One region of the Paeniglutamicibacter psychrophenolicus genome, then DNA from elsewhere that is predicted to be linked to it. Evidence: riboswitches for the same ligand, from Rfam matches in the RefSeq annotation. Region 1 holds a riboswitch; each other region holds the start of a gene.

Region 1 (7,819 bases):
ATCCATTGGAGACAGCGGCCACGCTCGATCCCGGCCCAAGATGCAATCCGGCTTCGAGTCGGGACGAAGGAGATCTTCAAGGAACACGACGGCCCTCGCCTGGAAGTTGAAGCAACCACGTCTCCGGCATGTGCAACGACAAGCATCCAAGGATCTGCCGGCCTCGCTCGATCGGCCTGCCGCATGGCAGGTACCAGCCTTGAGGGAAGCCACAACCTACGCGGCATCATCCGTCGCAGGCAGCTCGACTTCAATGACGTCCCACCGGCCCAAGGGAATCCAATGATTTGTGCAAGCGGAAATGGATCCGGCGCCCGCAGGGGCGTGTTCGGAATGGGCAATAAAAAACCCGCCACTGCAACAGTGGCGGGTTCCAAGCTATGGGGCCGGCGCGTGGCCCTCGACGGGGTGCCGGCGATCCAGCGGCCAGATCACATCGGTGACCTTGCCGATTACTCGATCGACGGGAATCATGCCGCCGCCCGGTGCACCAAGAAGCGCACGCGAGTCCTCGGACACCGAACGGTGGTCCCCCATGACCCACAAGCGCCCCTCGGGGATCTTCACGTCGAACTCGAGGTCGCTTGGCTTGTTTCCGTCAAGAACGTAGGGCTCGTCCAGCGGGATGCCGTTGACGACCAGTCGTCCGTCGGGGCTGCAGCAGGTGACGGTGTCGCCTCCGACGCCGATGACGCGCTTGACGTACACCGCATCCTTGCCGGCAAGGCGCAGCGCCCAGGCCAGGGAATCGAGGGCACCGGGACGCTCGTAGGGCAGGAAAGAACCGCGGCCGTCAAAGATGACCACGTCTCCGCGCTGGATCTCCGCGTCCTTGTAGGCAAGCCGGTTCACCAGCAACCCATCACCCGGGTTCAACGTGGATTCCATGGAGGTGGAACCGATGTAGAAGAAGTCAACGACGGTGGCCCGAACAACCAGGGTGATCAGCGCCGCCGCTGCAAGCGCGCCAACGACAAAGCGCCAGCCCCTCGAAGGAGACCGGCGCTTTGTCGAAGCGGAAAAACTTTCCGATTCAGTAGATCGATCCACGATGGATCCCCATCCCCGCTGCCCTGGGGGCCGAGAAGATGAAGGCTCTCGCTTTTCTGGCTACTTGGCGGTCCGGAAGTCGCGCTTTTCGCGGATCTTCGCGGCCTTGCCGTGGCGATCGCGCATGTAGAACAGCTTCGCACGGCGAACGTCACCGCGGGAGACCAGTTCGATCTTTTCGAGGACCGGGGAGTGCACCGGGAAGGTACGCTCTACGCCGACGCCGAAGGAGACCTTGCGAACGGTGAAGGTTTCGCCCACGCCGCGGCCCTGGCGACCAAGGACGAAGCCCTGGAAAACCTGAACACGGGTGTTCTTGCCTTCGATGATGTTGACGTGGACCTTGACGGTATCGCCCGGGCGGAAGTCAGGAACATCGTTGCGCAGCGAGGCTGCATCGACAGAGTCGAGAATATGCATGAATGCATCTCCTAGATAGACGCCGCAGGTCACCTATCTTAGACACGGACCGCAATTGTTCCCCGGGGCGCACAAGTGCGCTCGGAAAAAGATGTGGCGGTCCGAAGCTTGGTACCGCGATCCGTTTGCGAATCGACGGCTGGTCCAACTGTTGACTCGTTCCCCCTGCGGCAGGAGCAGAACCCAGTAGACCCAAGAATCTATTTTGCCACACTCCGGGGCATGGCGCGAAGTTCCGCGCCCGCCGACGGACCTCCACGGAAGGGAACCGCCAGATGATGCTGGGCTTCCGCAACAACGGAGCTGACGGAATCCCGCCGCGGCCATGGCACCGGGCGCGCCCCAGGGGCCGGATTCCGCAGCGAGCACGGCTCGATTCCAGGGCATCTTGACGACACGTCCGCTTCGCACGGGTCCCGGACAGTTCGACCCGGTGCAGCGTGCCGGTGCCCAAGGTCACAAACGGTGCCGGGCCGGATCATGTGATAGTTTCGATTTCGACCACACGGGGGCCCTTGCAAGGGCTGAGATCGAGCTGACGCAGCGAGAGACCGTTGAACCTGTCCGGGTAATGCCGGCGAAGGAAGTGAGTACTCCTTGAGCAACACCATTTCAATGCACAGCCCTGTCCAAAACGCCGCGGAAGCAGCAGAGACCCAGTCCCTGAAGTCCCATTCGCTGGCCTACATCGAGGACAACGAGTCCGGGATCCGGGTCCCGGTCACACGGATCGCGCTGGAGCCATCCCCCGGCGGAAAGGACAACGCCCCGCTTCAGGTCTACCGCACCGCCGGTCCGGGAAGCGACCCGGTGGTTGGCCTACCGGCGTTCCGCAGCAGCTGGATCGAGGAACGCGTGGACACCGAGACCTATGCCGGGCGTGAGAGGAATCTGCTCGACGACGGGAAGTCGGCGGTGCGCCGAGGCAAGGCCTCGGCCGAATGGAAGGGCAGCCGGCCGGTTCCCCGGCGCGCCGAGGCAGGGAAGCGGGTGACCCAGATGCATTACGCCCGGGCCGGAATCATCACCCCCGAGATGCGCTTCGTGGCCCTGCGCGAGAACTGCGACGTGGAACTGGTGCGCAGCGAGGTCGCCGCGGGCCGGGCGATCATCCCGGTGAACATCAACCACCCCGAGTCCGAGCCGATGATCATCGGCAAGGCGTTCCTGGTGAAGATCAATGCAAATATCGGCAACTCGGCGGTGACCAGCTCCATCGCCGAGGAGGTGGACAAGCTGCAGTGGGCCACCCGGTGGGGCGCCGACACCGTGATGGACCTTTCCACCGGGGACGACATCCACACCACCCGCGAATGGTTGATCCGCAACTCCCCCGTCCCCATCGGCACCGTGCCGATCTACCAGGCCCTGGAAAAGGTCAACGGCGAGGCCAACGCGCTGACCTGGGAAATCTTCCGGGACACCGTGATCGAGCAGTGCGAACAGGGCGTGGACTACATGACCATCCACGCCGGGGTGCTGCTGCGCTACGTTCCGCTGTCGGCCAACCGCGTGACCGGCATCGTTTCGCGCGGCGGGGCCATCATGGCCGGTTGGTGCCTGGCCCACCACCAGGAGAACTTCCTGTACACGCACTTCGACGAGTTGTGCGAGATCTTCGCGCAATACGACGTGGCCTTCTCGCTGGGCGACGGGCTGCGCCCGGGTTCCATCGCCGATGCAAACGACGCCGCCCAGTTCGCGGAGCTCGACACCCTGGCCGAGCTCACGAAACGGGCCTGGGAGTACGACGTGCAGGTCATGGTCGAGGGGCCCGGCCACATCCCCTTCCACCTGGTGCGGGAGAACGTGGAGCGCCAGCAGGAACTGTGCAACGGCGCCCCCTTCTACACCCTGGGCCCGCTGGTCACCGACATCGCGCCGGGCTACGACCACATCACCAGCGCCATCGGCGCCACCGAGATCGCCCGCTACGGCACCGCGATGCTCTGCTACGTCACCCCCAAGGAACACCTGGGCCTGCCAAACAAGGACGACGTGAAGACCGGGGTGATCACCTACAAGATCGCCGCCCACGCAGCGGACCTGGCCAAGGGCCACCCGGGCGCCTCCGAGCGCGACGACGCGCTGTCCAAGGCGCGCTTCGAGTTCCGCTGGCGCGACCAGTTCGCCCTGTCGCTGGATCCGGTCACCGCCGAGGCCTTCCACGACGAGACGCTGCCGGCCGAGCCCGCGAAGACCGCGCATTTCTGCTCCATGTGCGGGCCGAAGTTCTGCTCGATGCGCATCAGCCAGGACATCCGCGACGAATACGGCTCGGCGGACTCGCAGGCGGCCATCGCGCAGATGGTGGACGGCATGCGCGAAAAGAGCCAGGAGTTCCTGGCCTCCGGCGGCAAGGTCTACCTGCCCGAGCCCGGGATGCCCGCCCGGGCGTAGCGCCACCGGCCGGCCCACAAAAAAGGGGCTGCTCCCGTCCTTTCCCTGAGTTAGGGGAAAGGACGGGGGCAGCCCCGGGAGCATTGCCTCGTGCCGTACTACTGGGGTGCGATCTGGTCCTTGGACACGACGCGGCCATCAATGATGGCAAAGCCGTTGTGCCACAGGGTGTCGCGGTCGTGGCGATTCAGCGTGGAGGCATCCAGCTGCACGATCAGGTCCGGGCGCCGGGTGGCGGTGCGCTCCAGCTGCTTGTTGCGGCGGAAGCGCGCGATCTTGCCGTGGTTGCCCGAGAGCAGCACCTCGGGGACCTCGCGGCCCTCCCAGGTGCCGGGCTTGGTGTACACCGGGTATTCCAGCAGTCCGTCGGAGTGCGATTCCTCGATGAGCGACTCCGGGTTTCCGATGACCCCGGGGATCAGCCGGCCAATGGCCTCGACCATCGCCAACACCGCGACCTCTCCCCCGTTGAGCACGTAGTCGCCGATGGAGACCGGGCGCACGTCGAAGGCCTCGGAGGCATATTCCAGGACCCGCTCGTCGATGCCCTCGTACCTGCCGCAGGCAAAGGCCAGGTGCTGTGCCTCGGCCAGTTCGTAGGCCATTTCCTGGTCGAAGACCGCGCCGGCCGGCGAGGGAACGATCAGGATCGGCTTGTCGCCCAGCGGCGCGTTGGAGACCGGGGATTCGGTGGCGATGCGTGCCAGCGCGGCACCCCAAGGTTCCGGTTTCATGACCATGCCGGCGCCGCCGCCGTAGGGGGTGTCGTCCACGGTGCGGTGGCGGTCGTGGGTGTAGTCGCGCAGGTCGTGCACGTTCAGATCCAGCAGCTTCTCCCGCCGGGCCTTGCCGATCAGCGACAAGTCCAGGGCGGCAAGGTACTCCGGGAAGATGGAGACAACATCGATGCGCATCGTGCCTAGGCTTCCTTGCCTGCTGCGTTCTCGCCCGTGCCGTCCTCGCGGTTGACCTCGAAGAGGCCGGCCGGCGGGGTCAGCATGATGTAGCCGCCCTCGATGTTGACCTCGGGGACGATGTCCTCGACGAAGGGCACGTAGATCTCGTGGCCTTCGGTGGATTCGACAACCAGCAGGTCCTGGACATTGCCGGTGCGCAGCGCGGTGACCTTGCCGACGACCTTGTCATCCACGCGGGCCTCGAGGTCCACCAGTTCGTGCTCGTACCAGCCCTCGGAATCGTCCTCGACCTCTTCGGTGTCGATGAACAGCTTGGCCCCGCGCACCGTCTCGGCGGTGTTGCGGTCAAGCAGCTCCTCGAAGGCCAGCAACAGGATTTCCTTGTTCCAGCGTGCTCCCTCGACGGTGAGTTGCTTGATGCTGGGGTGCTCGACCTCGAAGACCGCACCGGGAACAAACCTGTCTTCCGGCGCATCGGTGAGCACCTGGACGGTCACCTCTCCGCGGATGCCGTGTGGTTTGCCAATGCGGGCGACCTGGAGGCGCATGCGTTTTCTCCTTGAATACAAATCAGTGGGTGGCCGGAGAAATCCGGCAAGGGGCGTGCATTGGCGGGATTCTCATCCCCCGGGCACTTTTCTAGGTTCAATCTTACGTGCGAGTTGGTCGTTGTCGGTTCCGTGCCGGCAACGGTTGCGTCGCACCTTGGCCGTTAAGCCACTTTGGTCCCACGATCCGTCATGGATCGTGGGACCAAAGGTACACAAAAAATGTGTGGTGAGGCTGGCTACCGGCGACGGTCCGTGTCGACTACGTCAACGCGGATCGGTTCCTCCGCCAGTGCTGCAACCACGGTGCGCAGCGCCTTGGCGGTGCGACCCTGGCGGCCAATGACCCGACCGAGATCCTCGGGGTGCACGCGCACCTCAAGGATGTCACCGCGACGATTTGCCTTCAACGCAACCTGCACGTCTTCGGGGGTGTCTACGATGCCACGTACCAGGTGATCCAGCGCCTCAACGAGCACTGGTTACTCAGCCTCGGTTGCTTCTGCCTCGACCTCGGCCTCGGCAGCAGGCTTTTCAGCCTTCTTGGTGATGGCCTCGGGCAAGATGACCGAGCCCTTCTCCGGGACGACGAACGCAGGCTTGGCTTCCTTGACGCGCAAGGTGCCTTCCTGGCCTTCGATGCCCTTGAACTTCTGCCAGTCACCGGTGATCTTCAAGAGAGCGGCAACCTGCTCGGTCGGCTGTGCGCCGACGGAGAGCCAGTACTGAGCGCGGTCGGACTTGACCTCGATGAACGAAGGCTCTTCGGTCGGGTGGTACTTGCCGATTTCTTCGATGGCACGGCCGTCGCGCTTGGCGCGAGCATCCATGACAACGATGCGGTAGTAAGGTGCGCGAATCTTGCCGAAACGCTTCAGACGAATTTTAACGGCCACGGTAGTGGTCACTCCTGTTTTCTCAACATGTGCGAAGTCCTGTTTCTGCACCCGTGGGGCGGGCCATACCGCAGATCTTCAAAAGGACAGGATTCAAGGCGGAGAGAGGGGCCACTTCAAATCGAGTACCTGTCCATTATGCCAGATAGATTTGACCGCAATGGACCTGCCAGCACTTTTCCTTGGCTGCGTGTCGCATCGCACAAAAACCATCGCCCGGACAGGCGGGCTTCGACGTCGAATGCGGCTGCCTTTCGCCAGGCATGCGACGTGTCCGGGCCCAGCCACCGTGCCCGGGCACGAGCGCTCCGGCGCGACGTCCACGAGGAAAACCCGTCGGCCCGAGTCGCGGGATCTGACGATGAATCCCCGGCCGGAAAGTGCACGGCACCCTTCCCTTGATATATTTCGGTATCCACCAGGGAAGAGGTTCGAGGTCCTGGGACGAAGGCGAAGCAAAGGGAATCGATGGCACTGGCAGACAACTGGGAGCGCGCCCAGCCCGGCGACGCGTTCTGGGACGAGCAGGCGGCTGGCCTGCAAGCTGCGCATGTGGCTCCCCTCAACGAGTTGATCATGCGACTTGGCGATGCCAAGGGCGGGGTCCGCCTGCCGCTGGCTGCCCCGTGGCACGGCGGGATCCATGCCCCGGCCTTGATCGTCCTGAACGACGCAGGCGAACCCCGCGACGAAACCACGTTCCTGTGCATCAGGAACCCGGACCGGGCAGCGGATCGCCAACGCCACTTGATGACCGAGTTCGACATCGACCCGGCGGACTTTTGCCATTGGAACGGCTATCCATGGCCGCGCAAGGACCCCAAGCGGGACCTGACGCCCGAGCAGTCGGTCGAGGGCGGCCGGGCACTGCTGGAGGTCATGGGACTGATGACTGACCTGAAGATGCTGTTGCTCCTGGGGAAGAAGGCCCAGGAAGCGGCGGATGCGGTGCTTCCACAAATCCATTCCACGTTCCCCGAACTGCACATCGTGCGCTCGCTTCACCCGCTGGGCGCCAAGCGGACCGTCGACCGGGAGGAACAAAAACGTGTCTGGGCGGGGATTGCCGACCGGCTCCGTGAGCGCAATACGGGAGCGTGACGGATCGCTCCGAATCCGCAGGTTCCACACGAACAACCGCGTGACGCGTGATACGTCGTGGTACCCGGGGTGCGGGTTCGACTCCGGCCCGTGCCATGCTTGTGGCTAGACCCCCTCGAAAGTTACATGAGAGAAACCTTCATGCCCCGCAAAATGATCGACCCCGAATTCAGGAACTCGCAGGAATCGGAGTTGTGGGCCGAACACGTTGCACCCCTCAATTCCCTGGTCCAGGACTTGCGCGCCGAATCGCCCGGGAACACCGGATCCGTCCCGTTCTTCGCGCCCCTTCATGGCGGCACCGACGCCACCATCCTGTGCCTGATGCCGGCCCCCGAGGCCGCCAACCGTGCCGAGGACGGCGAGGACATCCTCTCCACCGAGGACGATGATGCGGCGGCCGAGGCACTGGCCACCTTGCTGGCCGAGTCGGGAATCGATGCCAAGGAAGTCGCGCTCTGGCACGCCTATCCCTGGTACCGGGCCG
Region 2 (7,819 bases), 950 kb from region 1:
CTGGGCGGCATCCCGCCGTTCTCCGGCTTCCTGGGCAAGCTCGGGCTGGTGCAGGGCGGCGCCGAACTGGGTTCGCCCGTGGCCTGGGTGCTGGTGGGAGTCTCCCTGTTGACCTCGCTGCTGACACTGCTGGCGATCGCGCGCGTGTGGAACAGGGCGTTCTGGCGCAAGGCCGAGGACGCCACGGAACCGGATCCGCTGCTGCTGGTGGGCGTGGAAGCCGCACGCGGGGCGACCTACGACATCGTGGCCGACGAGCCGGCCAGCCGCTATTCGGACCGCGGCAACACGGCGCTGCTGCCCAACGGCATGCTGGCCATGACCGCGGCCCTGGTGCTGGTGGGCGTGGCGCTGACCGTGTTCGCCGGGCCGCTGTTCGAATTCAGCGACCAGGTCGCCGGCCAGCTGCTGGACCGGAACAACTACATCGAGGCGGTCCTCGGAACCGGGCAGGGGGTACGGTAAATGACCAAGGAACAACGGCTGAAAGACGCCACCGACGAGTCCGGGGCACGCCAGCGCGCCACCCTGCGCCAGGAGCTGCCGCTGCTGGCGGGCATGATGCTGGTCTGGGGTGCGCTCTGGCAGGACTTCGCCATCGGCAACCTCGTCTTCGGGCTGCTGATCTCGCTGGTGCTGGTGCGGGTCTTCCGGCTGCCGCCGGTGATCCTGTCCGGGCGCTTCAATGCTTGGCGCGCCGCGGTGTTCGCCGGGGCGTTCCTGCGGGATGTGACCCTGGCCAGCTTCGAGGTCCTGTACCTGGCGGTGTTCCGCGGCCCGCGCACCACAAGCGCGATCATCACCGTCACGCTGCGCACCGAATCGGACTTGCTGGTCACCTTCGTGGGCCACGTGCTGACGCTGGTCCCCGGCTCGTACGTCGTGGAGGTGGACCGGCGGACCTCGACCCTGTACCTGCACGTGCTCAACGTCAACGACGAATCCGGGGTGGAGAAGGCCCGGGCCTCGGTGATGATGATCGAGGAACGGTTGATCCGCATGATGGGAACCAAGGAAGAACTGGCCGGGTTGAATGCCGAGAAGTCGGCCCCGGGCAAGGAACACGGAGAGACACCATGAACATCGTCCTGTGGATCTGCGGAATCACGCTCTCGATCGCCGGTGCCCTGGCCATGGTCAGGCTGGCCAAGGGGCCCTCGATCCTTGAACGCGTCATCGCCACCGACGTGTTGCTGCTGATCGTCTCCGCGGCGCTGTGCGTCGACATGACCATCAACAAGCACACCGACAACCTCGTCTTCGTGCTGCTGGCATGCCTGGTCGGGTTCGTCGGCTCGGTGACGGTCTCGCGCTTCGTCACGGACCGGAGGAACGCCTGATGCTTGACACCGTCATCGACATCGTGGCCGGGACGTTCATGATCGTCGGCTGCCTGATGTCCCTGGCCGCGGGCATCGGCATGCTGCGCTTCCCGGATCTGCTCTCGCGCCTGCACGCGGCAACCAAGCCGCAGGTGCTGGGGCTGTTCCTGCTGCTGGCCGCGCTCGGGCTTGAACTGCGCTCCTGGGTCGTGCTGCCGGTCCTGGCCCTGGCCTGGCTGCTGCAGTTGCTCACCGCCCCGGTCTCGGCGCACATGGTGGGACGGGCCGGCTACCGGACCCGGCACCTGAAGCGCGAGACCCTCATCGCGGACGAACTGGCCGCGGTGGTCGAGGCCGCCGAGCAGCGCGAGGAGGCCGAGCACGGCCAGAACGGCAACCGGGACCGCGCCGACTTCATCGACTAGTTCATCGACATCGACCGGGTCGTCCCTCATTCGGTCGGGGCAGCCAACAGGCGCCGGGCACACCCAAGTGATCCGGCCGAACGCATCCGGCCGGCACCCCGTGTGCGGAAGCTCAGGCCTTCTTGGAGAACTTCGCGATGGCCCGCTGCGTGCCGCGGTCGGTGAGCACCTGGATCAACGCGGCGGTGACGGCCGACAGCACGGCGAACCCGATGGCCTGGCGCATCGTCGCCTCGGCCTGGGCCTCCTTGTTGCCGTGCTTGGGCGGCTGCTGGCCGGTGAAACCGATCCAGGCCTTGTCGACGATCTTCCCTCCCAGGAAACCCGCGGCGATGGAAATTGCTGGACCGATCAGTTTCATCAGGCTGTTCATGGGGACTCCCAAATATTGCGGCAAAGGTACTTGGCCCAGCCTAGCTGAGGTAGCATCATAGAACTGAAACAATCACGACAGGGGAGCGTCGTGCGGGGCAACCCGCACCTAGGCGCTGAGAGTGCGGATAACCGCAGACCCTCGAACCTGCCCCGGCTAGTACCGGCGAAGGAAGTCGAGTTCTCAGGGGTGCGCGCGGAAGCGGAATATGCGCGCATTCCCTCCCCTCCTTGAATCCAAGGAGGATCAACACCATGGGTATCACCCACCAGCCCGCCGGGCACAAAACGGCAACCACATCCTGGCGCGTCGTCGACATCGTCATCGCGGCCGTCATCGCCGTGTCCTCGGGCGTCATCTTCTGGGCGTGGAACAGCACCCACCACCTGCTCGACGTCCTCTTCCTGGCCTTCCCGCCCTCGGCCGCACTGGTCTCGGGCATGTGGCTCTTCCCCGCGGTGCTCGGCGCACTGATCATCCGCAAGCCCGGCGCGGCGCTCTTCTGCGAACTGGTCGCCGCGATGGTCTCCGCGCTCATGGGCTCGGAATTCGGGCTGACGGTCCTGGCCTCGGGCCTGATCCAGGGCCTGGGCGCCGAAGCGGTCTTCGCCGCGTTCCGCTACCGCACCTTCAACCTGCCCGTGGCGCTGCTGGCCGGCGCCGGGGCAGGACTCTTCGGAAGCATCAACGACACCTTCATCTTCCGCTGGTTCCCCGAATACACCACCGGAATGCTCTTGGCCTACATCGGGTTCATGACCATCTCGGGCATCGTCATTGCCGGGCTGCTCTCCTTCCTGGGAACCCGTGCCCTGGCCAAGACCGGCGCACTGGGAGCGCTTGCCAGCCGCAAGGCAGCCACCGAACCCATCCTCGGCTGATGGGCACGGGCATCACCATGTCTTCAGCCTCGATGCTGCATCGCGAAAACGACAGCGCAGCCACGCTGCAACACCGCAGCGACGCGGTGTCCGTCAGCGTCAGGAACTGGGCGTGGCGGCACGCCGGACGCGCCCACGCAGCGCTCTCTGGCCTGGACCTGGAGATCCGGGCCGGGGAACGCGTGTTGCTGGCCGGGCCCTCGGGCGCCGGGAAATCCACGCTGCTCTACGCGCTGGCCGGGGTCCTGGACGAGGACGACGAAACCTATTCCTCCGGCGAACTGCTGCTGGACGGGGCTCCTGCGGCCCAGGGCCGCGGACTGGTCGGGCTCATGCAGCAGGACCCCGAGACCCAGGTCGTCCAGGCCCGGGTCGGGGACGATGTGGCCTTCGGCGCGGAGAACCTTTCGGTGCCGCCCGCGCAGATCCGGCAACGGATTGTCGATGCACTCGACGCCGTGGGACTCGATGTCCCGCAGGACCACCCCACCTCCGCGCTTTCGGGCGGGCAAAAGCAGCGCCTGGCCCTGGCCGGGATCCTGGCCATGGGCCCGGGGCTGGTGTTGCTGGACGAGCCCACGGCAAACCTGGACCCGGACGGGGTGCTGGAGGTCCGCGACGCGGTGCTGGCCGCACTGGATTCCACCGGCGCGACCCTGCTGATCGTCGAACACCGGCTCGAGGCGTGGGCGGCGCACATGGACCGGGTCATCGTGCTGGAACCGGGCGGCGGCATCGCCCATGACGGCACCCCCGCCGAGCTCTTTGCCCCGGGCCCGGTCCGCGAGAAACTGATTGCCGCAGGGGTCTGGGTGCCCGGGTACACCCCGGCGTTCGATCCGTTGCCTGCCCCCGAACAGCCCGGTGCGTTGCTGCTGGAGGCCACGGACCTTGCAGTCACGCGCAAGCGCGGCGCCAAGCCGGCCGCTTCCGGCCTGGCCCTGCGCCTGGGTGCGGGCGAGGCCTGGTGCGTACGCGGGGCCAACGGCTCGGGCAAGTCGACCTTCGCCCTGACCCTTGGCGGACTGCTGCCGGTCGGATCCGGCACGGTGCTGGCCACCGGGGAACTGGCGTCCGGCACCGAGGCACGGCCCTACCACTGGCGCGCCACCGAATTGGTGGGACGGATCGGCTCGGTCTTCCAGGAGCCCGAGCACCAATTCGTCACCAACACCGTGGCCGAGGAACTGGCCTACGGACCGCGGCACGCGGTCAAGCCGGGAACCCGGGAACCGCTGTTCACCGAGCAGGAGATCTCCTTGCGGGTCTCGTCGCTGCTGTCCCGGCTGCGGCTGGGACACCTGGCGGAGGCAAACCCCTTCACCCTCTCGGGCGGGGAAAAGCGCCGGCTCTCGGTCGCCACGGTGCTGGCCGCGGGCCCGCAGGTCCTCATCCTTGACGAGCCGACCTTCGGCCAGGACGCCAACACCTGGCGCGAACTGGCCCTGCTGCTGCGCGAGGAACTGGCCCGCGGAACCGCGATCATCGCTGTGACGCACGACGCCGACTTCGCCCGCGCCCTGGGCGCGCACGAATTCGTGCTGGCGTCCCCGGCCACCGCTGAGGGCACCGCCCCCGTCGCCGCACGGCCCGGGTTGCTCGAGGCCGATGTGCGCGGGGGGACAAGCTTCCTGGGCCGGGCCAACCCGCTGGCCAAGCTGGCCGCCGTCGCGCTGGCCACGATCCCGCTGGTCGCGTCCATGGACTGGGTCAGCAGCGGGATCGTGGTGGCCGCGACGATCCTGGCGCTGCCGCTGGCCGGGCTGTCGATCCCGCGCTTCCTGGCCCGCGGCTGGCCGCTGCTGCTCGCCGCGATCTTCGGGGCCTGGGGCACCGCGCTGGTGGGCAACGACTCCGGGGCGGTGCTGCTGGATCTTGGCCTCTTCACCATCACCGAGGGCTCGCTCGCCGCCGGTGCGGCCACCGGGATGCGCGCCTTTGCGGTGGCGATCCCGGCGGTGCTGGTGCTGTTCACCACCGATCCGACGGACCTGGCCAACGCGCTGGCGCAAAAGGCGCGGTTGCCGCACCGCTTTGTGCTCGGCGCGCTGGCGGGCATGCGGCTGCTGGGTCTGTTGATCGAGGAATGGACCACGCTGGGCATGGCCCGGCGGGCCCGGGGAGTGGGCAGCCGCGGCTCGGCCGCGGCCCGGCTGCGGGCGAACCTGGGGCAGGTCTTCGGGCTGCTGGTCCAGGCCATCCGGCGGGCCTCCCGGCTGGCGGTGACCATGGAGGCCAAGGGCTTCGGCACCGCCGAACGGACCTGGCTGCGGCCCTCGAGATACGGCCTGCGGGATGCGGGGATCGTTGCCGCCGGGCTGCTGCTGGGCACCGCCGCAACATGGGCATCGTTGGCCCTGGGCACCTGGAACCTGGTCTGGAGCTAGGGAGTGTCTCCCCATGGGGATTTCTCGATGTCCGCGCTCCGGATGGGCACGGCATGGAGCACTGAGGCCGGGCGGTAGGCCAGGGCGCGCAAGGCGCAGCGCGTCGCCATGCCGCGCCACTGCTTCAGGGCGTTAGAGCTGCGCTCCACTTTCGTTGCGCCGCTTGTAGGCTTCTTTGTCATGGTTCACCGGGCGGCCGCCTGCCGAGTCCTTGCGCTTGCGGTTGGCTTTCTGGTCGTCCTTTTTGGTGATCACGCACTGGATGCAGCGCTCGCGCAGGAGTTTCCTGTTGCCCCGGGATGATGAGGCCTTGTCGGCGATGGCCCGTTCGGCGCTTCTCCGGGTGGTTCAGGTCGCGGGGTTCTTGATGTTCAGGGCGTCCAAGAGGACTTGAACATCGGGGAGTCGCCGGCCTGCCCGCGTCCACCGACAACTCCCAGCCGATCCGGCCGCTGGCTTGGGGGTGGCCCAGCAGGGTCGCCAACACCGTGTTGCAGCTGCCGTCGGCGGCGTAGCGGCGGTGGCGCTTCCACACGGTCTTTCAGGACCCGAAGTGCTCGGGCAGGTCGCGTCAGGGGAGGCCGTCGCGGTAGCGGTGGACGATGCTCAACCACGAGTCGGTGGTCCGCGAACCGGCGCCCCGCCCGGCCCGTGGTATCGGGCATGAACGGGGCGATCGGCTCCCCTGGACATCGCAGAGGCGGGTGCAACGCGAATTCAGCCGATATCCATGCCGAACCACGCCAATCCGAATTGGATGAAGGTCCTATTACTCCCCGCAACCTGATTGAACACCATGGGTGGTCTGGCGTGCCGTGGCGCCGCCGTCACACCAGGCGCTGTTTTGCAGCAGCCACGAGAAGCCGTCGGTGGAAGCGTTGAGGTAGTTTCCGTTGGCGCCGGGCAGGCCCGCCCCAACTGAAGGGATGGATCCTGGGGTGCCGAAGCCCCAGGCAGCTTCCGGGACGCCGATGCTGGGCAGCCACACCCAGTTGCCAACGATGACGGGTGCGGTGCAGGTCATTCCGCAGGCAGCCGGCGGGCGGCTGACGTTGAGACAGTCGTCGGCCATGGCGGCCGTTGGGGCAAGGAGGGCCAGGGCGGCGGTTGCGCCGGCCACGGCCAGGAACCTTCTGAGCATGATGAACTCCGAACTTTGGGCCCGGTAAATGGATGCCCGGACCGTTTGTTGTTTCGAACCAGTACACGCAAAAGCGTTAACGGCGGCACAATGGTGTCGTCCGAATTTCACATCGATTCCCCAGCCTGGGTTCAGACTAGCCCTGCACGGTCAACGGCAGCAATAGCCGGTGACAGTGAATCTGGAACCGTCATGTTCAACGGATAACGTGTGGTCGCTCCGCGGCGCCCTCGGGTTGCCCTGCAGCGGTGATCCCGAGAATTGGGCTTTTCGCCACCGGCATCGTTGCTGCCATGTATCTGGGCACCGCACAGACCACCGCGGCGATCCCGGAACGGCTGGGGCACGGGGTGGTGTTCCCACCCGAACAGGCCCGCTGAGGCCAGATGCACGTGAATTCACCCGACAACCATGCCGAACCACGCCAACCGGAATTGGGGGACACTCCCCGGGCGCAGGACCCGCTTGTTTCCGCCATGTGCACCCCGGGGTTACCGGGTGAAGCCCAGGGACGCGATGGCCGGAAGGGTCCCGGCAGCAAGGTTCTGCAGCACGTAGCGTTCATGCTCCGGCATGGGCTCGGGCAGGTGGTCCAGGTCGAACCATTCCATGGCGGCGCACTTTTCCGGTTCCATGATGCGGGCCTCGCCCCGCCACACCGTGGTGGCGAAGAAGAAATCCACGCGCTGGGCACGCGGCGAATCGCCGCCATTGGTGCGGTGCAGGGTCGACAGCGGAACGAGGTCCGCCGGGTCCAGCAGGACCCCGGTCTCCTCGGCGGCCTCGCGCACCGCCGCGGCGAGCACCGATTCGCCCGCTTCCACGTGCCCGGCCGCGGCACAGGCCCAGTGCCCGTCCATGAACCCGGTGTTCTGCCGCAATTGCAGCAGCACCTGCGCGTCGCGGCGGAACACCACGTAGGCGGCCGGCACCACTTGGAACAGCTCTTGCACGATGGAACCTCGAATCCGTTGCTTCACCCCCCGGCAGCGGGGGATGGCCGATGGGCAGCTTATTGGATGGCGTCGACCATGGCCGTGAGCTCGGCATGCAGCTGCCCGTCGCGGGCGATGGCGGTGCCGTCGATGGAGTTCACCGGGGTGAGCAGGCGGACGCTGGAGACCAGCCACACACCCTCGGCATCCAGCAGGTTTTCCGGGGTCAGTGGCCCGTAGCCCAGTTCCCACCCGGCCTCTCGGGCGGCGGAGAAAATGGCGCCCTGGGTGGTTCCCGGCAGGATGCCGGTTTCCAGGGTCGGGGTGATCAACCGCTTGGTGTCCCCGTCGCGGT
Region 3 (7,819 bases), 1.1 Mb from region 1:
TCTGCGGCAATGGTCTGGATTATTCGGCTCTGGCTCACCCCTCCAGTTTGCCGCATCCATGCCGGCTGGCCCCACCGTCGCCGCCGCGTGCCGTGGATGTTTCACAAGGCGCACGGCACCGTGTCGCCAAGACGACAAGGTGCCGGGGCCCACCAAACACCGCCGATATGTGATGCTGGAAGGCATGGGGTGTGCGTCGAGACCCGCGCCACCTATTCACCACCGGCACCCTTGAACCGAAAGCCAGAGCAGTCGTGAACACTTCCGAGCAAAAAACAGCCTCCATGCCCGCACCCACCGAGGCCGACCCGAAGCTGCCAAGGCTGGCCGAAGTGCCGGCCTTCACGCAGTGGATGTCCCAGGGGTGGGCAGAGCCTGAGCGCACCCCCGCCGCCACACCCGATGCCGCGGGCGCCGCAGCTGCCCACCGTGCCAAGCTCTCCGCAGCGCTGCCCGGGGTGGCCTTCGTCGTGGCCGCGGGCTGGGCGCCGGTGCGCAGCAACGACTGCTTCTACGACTTCCGACCCCACTCGGACTTCCTGTGGCTGACCAATTGCCACGCCGAGGGCGCGGTGCTGGTGGGCACCCCGTCCTCCGGCGGGCACGACTACCGCCTCTTTGTTCCGGCCCCGGCACTGCCCGGGGATCCCGCGTTCTTCACCAGCGCCGCGCACGGCGAACTCTGGGTCGGAGCCGCCCACGGCCCCACCCACTGGGAACAGGCACTCGGTCTGCCGACATCCCCGCTCGGTGCGCTGGACGAGGCGCTGGCACGGCTCTCCGGCGCCGAGGCAGCCGGCAACCTGGATTCCTCCATGGTCTCCACGCACGGGCTGAACCCCTCCGCCACCCTGCGCCGCACCCTGGGCGAACTGCGCCTGCTCAAGGACGAATGGGAAATCACCGAGCTGCGCAACTCGGTCATCCACACCATCGAGGGCTTCTCCCAGGTCATCAACGAGATCCCCACCGCCATCGCAGGCGGCGGCGAACGCTGGCTGCAGGGCACCTTCGACCGGGTGGCCCGCACCCACGGCCACGGCCCCGGCTACGCCACCATCATCGGCTCCGGCCACCACGCCCCCACCCTGCACTGGGTCCGTTGCGACGGACCGGTCCAGGAATCCGAGTTGCTCCTGCTGGACATGGGCGTGGAGGAAAGCAGTTTCTACACCGCGGACGTCACCCGCACCTTCCCGGCCAACGGCCGCTTCACCACCGCCCAGCGCGAGGTCCACGACCTGGTCGAGAAGGCGCACCGCGCCGGCCTGGCCGAGCTGGCCCCCGGCAAGAACTTCACCGCCTTCCACACCTCCATCATGGAGGTCATCGCCAACGGCCTGAGCGACTGGGGCATGCTCCCGGTCTCCGTCGACGAGGCGCTCTCCCCCGCTGGCCAGCACCACCGCCGCTGGCTGGTCTGCGGCGTCGGCCACCACCTGGGCCTTGACGTGCACGACTGCTCCTCGGCCTCCTACGAGGAATACCAGGGCGCGGTGCTGCAGGAGAACATGGTCCTCACCGTGGAACCGGGCCTCTACTTCCACAAGCACGACACCATGGTCCCGCCGGAACTGCGCGGCATGGGCGTGCGCCTCGAGGACGACCTGCTGATCACCGCCGACGGCTACGAGAACCTCTCCGACCCGCTGCCCATCGATGCCGCGGGCATCGAGGCCTGGATGGCAGCACAGGCAGGGGCAAAGGCATGAGCCACGCACCTGTCCTGACCGTCACCGACGCGCTGGTCTTTGACGGCGAAAACCCCGAGCTTCTCCGCGGCAACGTGACCTTCAAGGACGGAATGGTCGCGGCCATCGGCGCCCAGGAAGAGGGGAAACTGCTCCCGGCCAACGGCAAGGTCCTGGTCCCCGGGCTCATCGATGCCCACTTCCACGCCTACGCCATCTCGCTTGACGGCTTCCGCAACGAACGCGGCCCGCTCTCCTTCGCGGCCCTGGCCGGGGCCAAGCGCCTGGGGCAGGCCCTGGCCCGCGGCTTCACCACCGTGCGCGACGTTGCAGGCGGGGACATCGGCCTGTCCTCCGCCATCAAGGCCGGTCTGCTGGAATCCCCGCGCTACTTTTACACCGGCCCTGCCCTGAGCCAGACCGGCGGACACGGCGACCCGCGCGAGGCCGACGTGGATGTCTGCTTCGGCCACGGCCACATGTGCGAGGTCGTGGACGGGCCCGAGCCTTTGCGCATCGCCGTGCGCGAGCGCCTGCGCACCGGGGCCCACGCGATCAAGATCATGGCCAGCGGCGGCGTGGTCTCGCTGACCGACCCGCTGGCCATCCCGCAGTACTCGGACGAGGAAATCTCCGTGGTTGTCGCGGAGGCGGCCCGCCGCGGCTCCTACGTGGCCGCCCACGCGTACTCCCCCGAGGCCATCGCCCACTCGGTGCGCAACGGCGTGCGTTCCATCGAGCACGGCAACCTGCTCGATACGCCCACCGCAACGCTGATGGCCGAGCACAGCGCATTCCTGGTGCCCACGCTGGCCGCCTACGCCGCCATGGACCGACGAGGGGACGAGGTCGGGTTGCCCGAGGTTTCCAAGGCCAAGAACCTCGAGGTCCTCACCGCCGGGCGCGAAGCCATCAAGATTGCCTTGAAGGCCGGGATCAAGGTGGGCTTCGGTTCGGACCTGATGGGAGATTTGGCCGACGAGCAGCTCAACGGTCTGGCACTGCAGATCGAGGCCGTCGGCGTCTTCGAGACGCTGCGCTCGGCCACGAGCGTGAATGCTGCCCTGCTGCAGGAACCGACGCTGGGCAGGCTTGCACCGGGCATGGCCGGGGATGCGCTGCTGCTGGACGGGAATCCATTCGAGGACCCGTCGGTGCTCTTCGACGAGTCCCGCCCCCGCACGATCATCCAGGGCGGCCGCGTGCTGCCGACCGCCGTTTCAAGGGACACCAATTGAGCACCGAGTACATTGCGGCCGGCAAGTTCTTCCGCGACCACACCCTGGATGTTCCGTTGGACTGGGAGAACCCCGAGTCATCGGAACGGATCAGCGTCTTTGTGCGCGAGGTCTCCCTGGCCAAGGACCGCAACCGGGAGCTTCCGCTGTTGCTCTTCCTGCAGGGCGGCCCCGGCGGCAAGGGTCCGCGCCCGGTGGGATCGGCCGGCTGGCTCGATGCTGCCCTGGAACGCTACCGTGTGGTGCTGCTCGACCAGCGCGGCACCGGACGCTCCACCCCGGTCAGCGCCGCCACCATGGAACGCTTCGCCGGCGCCGACGAGGGTGCCGATTACCTGCTGAAGTTCCGTGCCGACTCGATCGTCAGGGACGCCGAGCAGGTGCGCAAGGAAATCTACGGGTCCGTCCGCTGGGCAACCCTGGGCCAAAGCTACGGCGGCTTCCTGACCCTGGGCTACCTGTCCATGTACCCCGAAGCGCTCACCGCCTGCCACATCACCGGGGGCTTGCCCGCCCTGGAGCCCAGTGCAGCCGGGGTCTACGCCCGCACATACCCGCGCACGGCAGCCAAGACCGCCGAATTCTATGCGCTCTACCCGCACCACGTTGACACGACCGCGAAGATCGCCGACCTGCTGGATGCCAGCGATGTGAGGCTCCCGGACGGGGACAGGCTCACCGTGCGCCGCTTCCAGTCCCTGGGCATCGACTTCGGGATGAAGCCTGGCTTCGAGCGGCTGAACTGGCTGCTCGACGAGGCGCTCACCGGCGAAGGCTTGAGCGACGTGTTCCTGGCCGAGGTGCAGGCCCGGACCTCCTTTGCCGGGAACCCGCTCTTTGCCGTGATGCAGGAGAGCATCTACGGACATGGCGACAACGGAGCCACGGCATGGGCGGCTCAGGCACAGCTCGAACTTCACCCGGAGTTCAACCCGACTGCCCGCCCGCTCATGTTCACCGGGGAAATGATGTACCCGTGGATGTTCGAGGAGACGAAGCTGTTGCGCCCCTTCAAGGACGCGGTTGACGTCATGGCCCGGAAGACCGAATGGTCGTCCCTCTACGACGTCGAGAAGCTCGCCGCCAACACGGTTCCCATGGCAGCGATCGTCTACCACGACGACATGTATGTGGATGCCGGTCTGTCGCTGGACACCGCCTCGCGGGTGGGCAACCTGAAGGCCTGGGTCACCAACGAATTCGAGCATGACGGCATCGGTTCGGGAACCGTGCTGCCGCGCCTTTTCGAGATCGTTGACGAGCTGGGCGGGCCGTTGGAGGCTTAGCGCCCGGGCCGCACCCGCCCTCGTGGCCGCGCACCAAGCCGAGGAGCTTCGGTTCCCCCGTTGGTGGGGAACCGGGGCTTCTCGGTCTTATTGGGCTGGCTAGGTGTTCATAGGTTTCCCGGATGACTTGGACCGATGTTAGGTTGGCCGTAGGACTCGACACGGGGTGCCGCCTGGCGGCTGAGAGATAGACCCGTTGAACCTGATCTCGATAATCCGAGCGAAGGGATGCCGGTCCGGCATGTCGCATTGTGGCACCTCGCTTTTGGGTACCATTGGGCGGTTCCATGGCATCCTTTCGCTCCAACGAAAGGTGCAAGAGAATGCTCATCAAGGACCAAATCGTACTTATCACCGGTTCCGGCCGCGGGCTGGGGACCGACCTGGCCCGCGCCTTCGCCCGCGAGGGCGCACGCCTCGTGCTGAACTACCGCTCCAGTGAATCCGCGGCCCAGGAACTGGCCACCGAAATCGGGGCGGATCGCGCGATCGCGGTCCGCGCCGACGTCTCTGACCCGAAGCAGGTCGCCGGGATGGTTGCCACGGCACAGGCACACTTTGGCGCCCCGATCACCACGGTGATCAACAATGCCCTGCCGGACTTTTCGTTCAACGGCGATGCCCGCTCCAAGGCGGACGGGATCGGCTACACGGAATTCGGGGCACAATTCACCGGCATCATCGGTGGTGCCCTGAACACCATCCAAGCGACCTTGCCGGGCATGAAATCCGCGGGCTTCGGCAACATCGTCAACATCGGCACCAACCTCTTCCAAAACCCCGTGGTCCCGTACCACGACTACACCGCGGCCAAGGCAGCCTTGTTGTCCCTGACCCGCACGTTCGCCTCGGACCTGGGCCCGGAGAACATCCGCGTCAACATGATCTCCGGCGGACTGCTGCGCACCACCGATGCCTCGGCCGCCACCCCGGAAGAGGTCTTTGACCTGATCGCCGGATCCACTCCCCTGCGCCGCGTCACCACTCCGACCGAGTTCGCCGATGCTGCCCTGCTGTTTGCCTCCCCGTGGTCGCGGGCGGTGACCGGGCAGAACCTGGTTGTCGACGGCGGCCTGGTAATGAACTAGGAACCGGGACGGAACAACCATGGATTCGACACGCCAATTGCACCTGAACGCCTTCATCTACGGCGCCGGCCACCACACCATGGGGTGGCGCCACCCCGACTCCAGTGCCGACCGCGTCGGCGACATCGCCTACTACGACGAACTGGCCCGGCTGGCCGAGTCCGGCTGCCTGGATGCGGTGTTCTTTGCCGACGGGCAAAGCGTCAACCACGAGTACGCTGCGGGGATCCCCTGGTTCCTGGAACCGGTGACGGCGCTGAGCGCCATGGCACGGGCCACCAAGCACATTGGTTTGGTCACCACGATCTCTGCGAGCTTCTACACCCCGTTCCATGCCGCCCGGCTGCTGGCGTCCCTCGACCACATCAGTGCGGGTCGTGCGGGCATCAACGTGGTGACCTCCATGTTTGACGCCGAGGCCCGCAACCACGGGATGGATGCCTTGCCCGGGCACGCACAACGCTACGAACGCGCCGAGGAGTTCGTTGACGCGATGCAGGGACTGTGGGATTCGTGGTCGGATTCGGCGCTGGTGGTCGACCGCGAGGCCGGGCAGTACCTCGATCCCTCACAGATCCGCCCGATCAACCATGACGGCAAGCATTTCTCGGTTTCCGGCCCGCTGACGGTCCCGCGGTGCCCGCAGGGACGGCCGGTGCTCTTCCAGGCCGGGTCCTCGGAGGCCGGGCGTAGTTTTGCCGCCCGGCACGCCGAAGCCATCTACTCGGTTTCCTGGGACCGGGAATCGGCCTTGGAGTACGCCGCGGACATCCGGAGGCGTCTGGAAGGTGTGGGACGGGACGGGCATTCGGTTCCCATCCTTCCCGGGCTGGTCACCTACATCGGGGCAACCCGGGAGGAAGCTCGGGAAAAGAAGGCCGCATTGGATGCCTACTTGGATATCGACTCGGCCATTGCCCAGCTGAACATGTTCACTGGCCAGGACTACACCTCGCATCCGCTGGATGATCCGGTGGCGCAGTTGCCCCCGGTCGAGGGATTCTCGGGTCCGCAGGGCCGTTACCTCACGGTGCAGCGCATCATCGAAACGAAGCAGCCCACGCTTCGCGAGCTGCTGGGATTCCTGGCGGCCGGCGGCGGACATGCCACCATGATTGGCACTCCCACCGAGGTCGCCGACGAGATCGAGGAGTGGTTCACCTCCGGCGCCTGCGACGGCTTCAATCTCATGTGCCCAAGCTTCCCGGCGGGATTGGATGACTTCGTGGAACTCGTGGTTCCGATCCTGCAGACACGGGGCCTGTTCCGCTCCTCATACCCGGGCAGCACCCTGCGCGAGACCCTGGGCTTGTCCAGGCCAGCACGCTTGGAGGACGTACCGGTTTCGGGATAGTCGCCAGCGCCCGCGGGTGGGGGGCCTCGGAGTTCCCGGCGTTCTCCCACCTTCGAGCCACTACGATGGAACGCATGAGATTTTCACGTTCCAAAAATGCCGTGCTCCTTTCCGCTGCCATCTTGCTGCTCTCGGTGAGCGGTTGCGCGACCATCGCCGACACCGCTTCCTCCGCCGCATCCTCGGCGGCTACTCAGCTGGCCGATGGGGCAAAGAAGGAACTCATCAAGAAGGTGTGCGCACCTATCAAGGACGGCAGCATCAACGCCTCCGACCTCAAGGTCGTCTCGTCCATGGTGGATGCTGTCCGCGAGGGCGGCTTGCCCCAGGAGATCGTCAGCGCCCTTGACGACGTTGCTGCCTCGGGCGACAAGGTTCCCGCCGATGTCCAGGCCAGGCTCGTCACCGCTTGCGACAACGCTTTGGTCTAGGCGAACGGGCCGCAGCCTTGGGAAGAGGAAACCGCAGCGGGTTTGCAGTGATCGGCGTGCTTCTTTGCGCAGCCGTCATCGTCGGTTACTGGCTGTTCATGCCGAAGAACGACGACCCCGGCCATCTGTCGAGCAGCGCAACGGTTCAACATGTCGTTGATGGCGATACCTTGTACGTCCTGCTGGGCGGGGAACGAACCAAGGTCCGACTGCTCAATGTGGATGCGCCGGAGCTCACCCACGGTGATCAGCCCGGACAGTGCTTCGGCCAGGAGGCCTCTCGGTATCTTTCCAAGAAGCTGCCCAAGGGTTCAACGATCCAGCTTGCATTCGACGTCGAGCGATACGACTGTTACGGGCGCACCCTTGCCTTGGTGAATTACAAAGGCGAATCCATCAACGGGTCGTTGGTCGCCTCGGGCCATGCCAAGGCGATGAAGGTGGAACCAAACGTGCAGTTCTATGCCCAGCTGCTCACGGCACAAAAGCAGGCGCAACGAGACAACGCAGGAATGTTCAATCCTGCCAACGGTTGCAACTAAGACCGCGTTCGAATGGGTCCATGCCACAGTTGGCGGTCCCGGCCTGGCGCAACATGGCCTGACCGTTCGTACTTAGATGGCTAGACTGGCGAGGTGAAGCAAGAATCAAGAGCCGTCAGAATCGACGCCTGGCTATGGTCGATTCGAATCTACAAGACCCGCTCGGCGGCGACCACGGCGTGCAGAGCC

The links. Region 1 has a riboswitch for thiamine pyrophosphate ahead of thiC (phosphomethylpyrimidine synthase ThiC). Riboswitches for the same ligand answer to the same signal wherever they lie in the genome.
Region 2: linked by a shared signal. The riboswitch ahead of JOF46_RS08065 (ECF transporter S component) and the one ahead of thiC (phosphomethylpyrimidine synthase ThiC) in region 1 are both predicted to bind thiamine pyrophosphate.
Region 3: linked by a shared signal. The riboswitch ahead of JOF46_RS07245 (3-oxoacyl-ACP reductase) and the one ahead of thiC (phosphomethylpyrimidine synthase ThiC) in region 1 are both predicted to bind thiamine pyrophosphate.

Annotation. Positions count from the first base shown of each region.
Region 1 is NZ_JAGIOE010000001.1:2,758,841-2,766,659, reverse strand. Features, by position in the region: gene lepB (signal peptidase I) at 379-1,053, opposite strand; gene rplS (50S ribosomal protein L19) at 1,111-1,470, opposite strand; TPP riboswitch at 1,966-2,073, shown strand; gene thiC (phosphomethylpyrimidine synthase ThiC) at 2,086-3,870, shown strand; gene trmD (tRNA (guanosine(37)-N1)-methyltransferase TrmD) at 3,969-4,784, opposite strand; gene rimM (ribosome maturation factor RimM) at 4,790-5,335, opposite strand; gene JOF46_RS12485 (RNA-binding protein) at 5,575-5,814, opposite strand; gene rpsP (30S ribosomal protein S16) at 5,818-6,231, opposite strand; gene JOF46_RS12475 (uracil-DNA glycosylase family protein) at 6,700-7,332, shown strand; gene JOF46_RS12470 (uracil-DNA glycosylase family protein) at 7,474-7,819, shown strand, end outside.
Region 2 is NZ_JAGIOE010000001.1:1,805,826-1,813,644, forward strand. Features, by position in the region: gene JOF46_RS08040 (Na+/H+ antiporter subunit D) at 1-465, shown strand, start outside; gene JOF46_RS08045 (Na+/H+ antiporter subunit E) at 466-1,080, shown strand; gene JOF46_RS08050 (MrpF/PhaF family protein) at 1,077-1,340, shown strand; gene mnhG (monovalent cation/H(+) antiporter subunit G) at 1,340-1,747, shown strand; gene JOF46_RS08060 (DUF4235 domain-containing protein) at 1,860-2,120, opposite strand; TPP riboswitch at 2,190-2,311, shown strand; gene JOF46_RS08065 (ECF transporter S component) at 2,375-3,001, shown strand; gene JOF46_RS08070 (ATP-binding cassette domain-containing protein) at 3,034-5,388, shown strand; partial or broken gene JOF46_RS22850 (IS5/IS1182 family transposase) at 5,483-5,706, opposite strand; gene JOF46_RS08075 (hypothetical protein) at 6,158-6,529, opposite strand; gene JOF46_RS22550 (hypothetical protein) at 6,778-6,909, shown strand; gene JOF46_RS08080 (NUDIX domain-containing protein) at 7,021-7,482, opposite strand; gene JOF46_RS08085 (aminodeoxychorismate lyase) at 7,542-7,819, opposite strand, start outside.
Region 3 is NZ_JAGIOE010000001.1:1,629,284-1,637,102, reverse strand. Features, by position in the region: gene JOF46_RS07265 (Tex family protein) at 1-56, opposite strand, end outside; gene JOF46_RS07260 (aminopeptidase P family protein) at 255-1,712, shown strand; gene JOF46_RS07255 (metal-dependent hydrolase family protein) at 1,709-2,929, shown strand; gene JOF46_RS07250 (alpha/beta fold hydrolase) at 2,926-4,215, shown strand; TPP riboswitch at 4,368-4,461, shown strand; gene JOF46_RS07245 (3-oxoacyl-ACP reductase) at 4,539-5,303, shown strand; gene JOF46_RS07240 (LLM class flavin-dependent oxidoreductase) at 5,323-6,657, shown strand; gene JOF46_RS07235 (hypothetical protein) at 6,732-7,088, shown strand; gene JOF46_RS07230 (thermonuclease family protein) at 7,106-7,630, shown strand; gene JOF46_RS07225 (RNA-binding S4 domain-containing protein) at 7,724-7,819, shown strand, end outside.